2 regions of the Paenibacillus sp. J22P59 genome follow, and region 2 is predicted to be linked to the other one. Evidence: a T-box and tRNA genes for the amino acid it is inferred to sense, from the RefSeq annotation. Region 2 holds a T-box; the other holds one or more tRNA genes.

Region 1 (3,413 bases), on a different contig from region 2:
TCGATGCAGGTCTGGTAGCTATGCAGATTATGCTCGTTGCCAAATCCAAGGGGTATGATACCGTACCAATGGGTGGTTATAACCGTGAGCAGCTGAAGGAAGCTTTCCAAATTCCTGAGCGTTATGCACCAACGATTCTTCTTCCAATCGGCAAGGCAGCGACGCCTGGCCGCCTGACTTCAAGGCTTCCTGTAGAGGACGTAACCTTTTTCAATAAAATCTAATTAGTAAGACGACAAACCCCGCATGCCTTCAAGCATGCGGGGTTTGTCGTCTAACAATGCTGGTGAGATAAGTATGATGAATACACGCATATCGCTATATAGGGTTCTCTTCTTGAGGACCTTGCTTATTGCGGTAAAAATACCAGCATTCATTCAGCAGCTTGATTTGCCTGCGGTCTTTTTTCTGAAATGCACGCATCATCTGGTTACAGAGCCATTGTGGGATAGCGTCCGCCCTCCTCTTCGTGGTGTATTATTACCATATGGGGAGGGCAAAGTGTCCGTGCAGGTCCTAATGAAACGTTACATTTCTTCTTCGTACCATTGCTCTAGCTGAGCCTGCAAGGCACGGATCTCTGTAAGCAGAGCAATAAGCGGATATGCGGATTCTTTAATCGCTGCAAAGCCGCGCTCTAGCTCGTTAATGTAATCCAGACCAGATACAATAGCGATGGAGCTGTCATGCAGCTCGACATTGTCGCATTCTGCTATCGCGTAGGGCAGCTGAGGCACGTGATCTGCTGTGAGCTTGTCTATCTCTTTATGCAGACGCAAATTGAGCGCACTTAGCTGATAAGCATGAGATTCGGGCATTTCGACGAATAGAATAGTGGTATCATCTTTCATAAGGACGTAGCGCATAGTAGGCATAAGTTAAGCAAATCTCCCCTCGTTCGATTACATGATGCGATTGGTGCTTCTGTAATCGCCGTACAATTGTAGATTACTACTTGACAGTGTAGCGTATACAAGCTTTAAAATTCAAGTAGTGGAGGAGAATAACGATGATGACAATAGACGATGCAGCACTGCAGCATTGGGTAGAACGAGTATCAATAGAGAGCTTTGGCCGGCCGTTTATTCATCAAGCAAGCTTTAATCGTAGGTTAAAGGCCACGGGAGGACGCTACTTTACCAAATCCCATAATATAGAGATAAGCCCACATCAGCTTGAAGCATTCGGCTACGAGGAGACAGAGAAGATAATTAAGCATGAGCTCTGTCATTACCATCTGCATATAATGAAGCGGGGATATCGGCATCGGGACGAGGACTTCAAGAAACTGCTCGCTCATGTAGGAGGTTCGAGGTTCTGCCACACGCTGCCGGACAGGCTGGGTCGGCAGCCAACACCGTATCGTTATCAGCTTATTTGCAGTAAATGCGGTATGGAATATTTGCGAAAAAGAAGAGTGGACCCCGCCCGTTATGCCTGCGGAAAATGCCGTGGAAAATTATTTTTAAAAACGCTTGACCTATAGAAAGAACCATGATATATTATTACTTGTCGCCGCTGATTTACGAAACAAACGGCAACGAACACCGATATTCCCTGATAGCTCAGTTGGTAGAGCACTCGACTGTTAATCGAGTTGTCACAGGTTCGAGTCCTGTTCGGGGAGCCAATTCGGGGAGATACCCAAGTGGCTCAAGGGGACCCTCTGCTAAGGGGTTAGACTGCGCAAGTGGTGCGAGGGTTCGAATCCCTCTCTCTCCGCCATTCATATGGCATAACGATTGTAACGGAAGGCCGTTCACTATCAGGTCTTTTTTTTACGCCTCATAACGGCAAAGATTATGACTTCCATCAATTGGATCGAAGTAATCGGTAGAAAAAGCTTGTACTTGAGTTCGGAAGTTGTTACAATAACAAATGTTGTTCAGTAAATACCAGGCCCGTTGGTCAAGGGGTTAAGACACCTCCCTTTCACGGAGGTAACAGGGGTTCGAATCCCCTACGGGTCACCATTCCTCAATGTAAGTGAAGCAGCTCTACTGAGTTCGTTTTACAATCATGAGAGCCATTAGCTCAGTTGGTAGAGCACCTGACTTTTAATCAGGGTGTCGAAGGTTCGAGTCCTTCATGGCTCACCAGTTTTTATTAAAGTTTTCCCCTATATGTGCGGTAGTGGTGGAATGGCAGACACGCTATCTTGAGGGGGTAGTGGGCTTATGCCCGTGGAGGTTCGAGTCCTCTCTACCGCACCATAACTAAATCCTTAATGATCTATAATATAGAAATTTTATAACACTTTTGAAATCAGAACGAAAAATCTGATTTCAAAAGTGTTTTTTTATATGATTAGGGTTAATTTGTTTCAAACGATGGTTTGGAGTGTTGTAACTATCTCCCAAAACAATTATTTCTTATTAACCGAGTTGTCCCAAACGTTCCGTACATAATAATGTTTATGAAGTGAGGAAAAATAATCTTTTACTATCTTTAGGATCTATAGACTATTTACCTAATATTTTTTAAATACGACATAGTTCGACATACCTATTTATTTTTTTGTGATATTATCAAATGAAAAGTCGAATGGTGGGAGATGTCCGAATGAAGAAAGTAGTAGTATTGATTATTATGGTTATGTTGTTTACTTCAGGAAGTAATGTTTATGCAACTGAAACACCGATCAAAGTTTATGTTGATGGTAGTCTAATGAATTTCAGTACAGATCCAATTCAGACACAGGGAACTACTTTGGTTCAATTTACTCCTGTGTTTAAAGCTCTAGGTTTGTCATTTACTTGGGATCAAAAAACCAAGACTGTTACTGGATCAAAAAAAGGATTGAATATAAAACTCACAATAGATAGTAAAACTGCTCTGGTAAATGGAAAAGAAAAAAAATTAAGTATTGCTCCAAGAGTTGTGAATGGTGTAACATTTGTCCCATTACGTTTTATTAGTGAATCGACAGGGAAAGCCACGGATTGGAATTCAGATGATAAAATAGTGACTATCGGAGAAACTACAACACAAAAAGTAAGTACACCAACTGTTTTTGCATATAATGTAAACTCGGCAGATGGAGTTAAGCTGTCATGGTTTGTAACTAATTTAACTGGTAAAACTATTAATTACTATACAGTTCATATTAGTACATTTAATGCAGTCGGTGATCCATCATATGACCAAATTACAGGGGAAAGCACATTTGCCGTTAAATATGTAGGCCCTGTTAAACCAAATGACAAATTGGGGATCTTTACTATATTTACTTATCAATCAGCTTTAGAGACGATTAAGATTACGGGAATTGATTTTGAATATAGCGATGGAACGAAGGAATCTGTTTTATATAATCGGACGACATCTGATTCAAAGGGGTTAAAATAATTATAAACTATAAGTGTAAGTTTTAAGAACTCTCTGAACTAGAGGGTTCTTTTTTATGTGCCAGC
Region 2 (3,413 bases):
GCCACGACCGAAGAAATCACCATAAATGATCGCGTCGACAATTATTCCATCCTCTACCTGCAAGCGAACATCAAATGTGCCAGCCGCATTGATCCGCTTGGCCTGACGGACATTAAACGCTGGAGACCTGCCATAATTCCATTCCCAGCTGCGATAACGCTCATCCGCTAATTTATTCACATTCAACCAATCCTGCTCGGTTAGTTCATAGAATGGTATTTGCTCCTCACCTTCAAAGATAGAAGATAGAAGGCTTTGCCTTAATTGCTCGATTGTCATCGGCGATTCTAGAAATTCGGAAATGTTGGCTACACGGCTGCGGATCGATTTGGTCGATTTGGAGACATATTTCTCGGCATTAGCTTTAAGAGCAGACACGACATTCTCAATCTCTGAGTCAAAAAGAAGGGTGCCATGGCTGAACATTTTCCCTTTTGTCGAGAATTGGGCATTGCCTGATATTTTGCGTTCACCGACCTGCAGATCATTGCGTCCTGTCATTTCGGCCTCAACACCAAGCTTACGCAGCGCTCGTACGACCGGCTCAGTGAATTTTTTGAAGTTATGGAAGGACTGTCCGTCATCTTTCATAATAAAGCTAAAGTTCAAATTGCCGAGATCATGATAGACGGCTCCACCGCCTGATAAACGGCGTACGACATGAATGCCGTTGTGTTCTACGTATTCGGCGTTAATCTCTTCGACCGTATTCTGGTTCTTGCCAATAATGATGGAAGGCTCGTTTATGTAGAAGAGTAAATAATCATCATCGTCAGGGAGTGACCGAAGAATATATTCCTCAAGTGCCAAATTGAGCGATGGATCTGTAATGTTATTGTTGCTAATAAAGCGCATAGCTTCTCTCCTCCAGTATCTTGATGCTAGTCTTTCTTTATTATAACCTCAAGGGGAGCAGTTTTCATGCGGGATTGAAAAATCAATGAGTTCATTGTTACACCGGAATATAAAGGGAATGAAAGGCTGAGGATACAATTATATTGACAAGCAGTTCAGAATTTGATGGATATGAAATTGAATTAAAACCAGGTATGCAGGTGGTTCTGCCTTTATTTGCGGAAAAGGGAAGTAAAGAAGGGAAGTACAGCACGACCAAATTTGGTGCGTATTATATTGTGGATGATGGTTACGTGCTGTCTGCTGTAGATGAGAAATTTGAGATTAAAGGTATCGATTTCACATTCGCCAAAAAAATGAATGGGCAGAAAAAAGATCAGCTTATTGAAAAAATTAAACAATTAAAGAAAGTAGAACAATAAGCTGGAGCAAAGATTGGCTGGTTCTATCTTGACACGCGGTTTCTGCTTCATTATAATCGAAGCTAATCGTATTTTCTTATAATTGGCGTTGAAGAGGAGCAAGTAATATTACGGAGCATGGCTTAGAGAGCCGGCGGTTGGTGCAAGCCGGTCATGCAGTGATATGAATCTCGCCTTGGAGCCGTGCGTGATGAGCGCACCGAATGGCCTGCGTTAAAGGCGACGAGTGAGCGGAAGGCAAAGCATGCCTGCCGTTAACTAGGGTGGTACCACGGGAGCAATCTCTCGTCCCTAGCGATAATACGCTGGGGGCGGGAGTTTTTTTGTTGTCTACGAAGCTTAAGCTTGGCTTCGCAAAACTTTGAAAAGGAAGTGCAGGATGAGTCAGGAACAGCAATTTCACGGCTATAATCCACTTTCGGTAGAACCGAAATGGCAGAAATATTGGGATGAGCATGCAACCTTCAAGACGACGGAGGACCCAGAGAAGAAGAAGTTTTATGCGCTGGACATGTTCCCTTATCCATCTGGAGCAGGCCTTCATGTTGGACATCCAGAAGGCTACACGGCAACCGATATCGTATCTCGCTACAAGCGCATGCGCGGCTATAATGTGCTTCATCCGATGGGCTGGGATGCATTCGGCCTGCCTGCTGAGCAGTACGCTTTGCAGACAGGACGCCATCCGCGGGAAATTACAGTAGAGAACATCAATAATTTCCGCCGCCAGATTAAGTCGCTTGGATTCTCCTATGACTGGGAACGTGAATTCAGTACGACAGATCCGGACTATTACAAATGGACGCAGTGGATTTTCATCCAATTGTATAATAAAGGCCTTGCTTATGTAGCAGAAGTACCAGTGAACTGGTGTCCAGCTCTTGGAACGGTGCTTGCGAATGAAGAAGTTATTGACGGCCTGAGCGAGCGGGGCAACCATCCGGTTATCCGCAAGCCGATGCGTCAATGGATGCTGAAGATTACGGAATATGCAGAGCGGCTGCTTGAGGATCTTGAGGAGCTTGACTGGTCAGAGAGCATCAAGGATATGCAGCGCAACTGGATTGGCAAATCAACAGGGGCAGAAGTGACCTTCGCGATCGATGGTTTTGACGCTTCACTCGCTGTATTTACTACTCGCCCAGATACATTGTTTGGAGCGACTTATTGCGTACTTGCGCCTGAGCATGAATTGGTAGCGCAAATTACAACTGCAGAGCAACAAGCAGCTGTTGAAGCTTATAAGGATGCGGCAGCTCGCAAGAGTGATCTGGAGCGCACGGATTTGGCGAAGGACAAAACAGGTGTATTTACAGGCGCTTATGCCATTAATCCGGTTAATGGAGCAAAAACACCGATCTGGATTGCCGATTATGTGTTAGCAGGCTACGGAACAGGGGCTATTATGGCTGTGCCTGGCCATGATGCACGGGACTGGGAGTTTGCGAAGCAGTTCGAACTGCCGATCATTGAGGTTGTCCAAGGGGGCGACGTAACGAAGGAAGCTTATTCCGGAGATGGAGCTCACGTAAATTCCGAATTCCTCAATGGCTTAAATAATGAAGAAGCGATTGCTGCAATGATCAAGAAGCTTGAGGAATCAGGCAAGGGTCAAGGCAAAGTAACCTATCGTTTGCGGGATTGGCTGTTCAGCCGCCAGCGCTATTGGGGTGAGCCGATTCCTATTCTTCATCTGGAAGACGGCACGATGAAGCCAGTGCCTGAGGACCAGTTGCCGCTGGTGCTTCCGGATGTTGAGGCGATTACGCCATCTGGAACAGGTGAATCACCATTGGCTAACGTTACGGATTGGGTGAACACTATTGATCCAGAGACGGGCATGAAAGCACGCCGCGAGACGAATACAATGCCGCAGTGGGCAGGCAGCTGTTGGTATTACTTGCGGTTTATCGATCCGAAGAACGAGAAGGAAATTTGTTCGCCAGAGAAACAGAAGGAATGGCTGCCTGTTGACCTGTACATCGGTGGAGCTGAGCATGCGGTGCTTCACTTGCTCTATGCCCGCTTCTGGCATAAAGTATTGTACGATCTTGGTGTCGTAGCGACCAAAGAGCCTTTCCACAAGCTGGTCAACCAAGGTATGATTCTGGGCATGAACAATGAGAAGATGTCCAA

The links. The T-box of region 2 lies ahead of leuS (leucine--tRNA ligase). A T-box ahead of a tRNA ligase gene usually reads a tRNA of that ligase, here a tRNA-Leu.
Region 1: it has a tRNA-Leu gene. The T-box ahead of leuS (leucine--tRNA ligase) is inferred to sense a tRNA for this amino acid. The anticodon was not compared.

The regions. Positions count from the first base shown of each region.
Region 1 is NZ_JBXENX010000002.1:414,971-418,383, reverse strand. Features, by position in the region: gene AC50YO_RS05200 (nitroreductase family protein) at 1-224, shown strand, start outside; gene cmpA (cortex morphogenetic protein CmpA) at 319-450, opposite strand; gene AC50YO_RS05190 (P-loop NTPase family protein) at 528-875, opposite strand; gene AC50YO_RS05185 (SprT family protein) at 1,010-1,486, shown strand; tRNA gene AC50YO_RS05180 (tRNA-Asn) at 1,555-1,630, shown strand; tRNA gene AC50YO_RS05175 (tRNA-Ser) at 1,635-1,725, shown strand; tRNA gene AC50YO_RS05170 (tRNA-Glu) at 1,899-1,973, shown strand; tRNA gene AC50YO_RS05165 (tRNA-Lys) at 2,024-2,099, shown strand; tRNA gene AC50YO_RS05160 (tRNA-Leu) at 2,128-2,213, shown strand; gene AC50YO_RS05155 (copper amine oxidase N-terminal domain-containing protein) at 2,563-3,348, shown strand.
Region 2 is NZ_JBXENX010000007.1:33,619-37,031, reverse strand. Features, by position in the region: gene lplA (lipoate--protein ligase) at 1-855, opposite strand, end outside; gene AC50YO_RS13490 (hypothetical protein) at 999-1,277, shown strand; T-box leader at 1,357-1,573, shown strand; gene leuS (leucine--tRNA ligase) at 1,657-3,413, shown strand, end outside.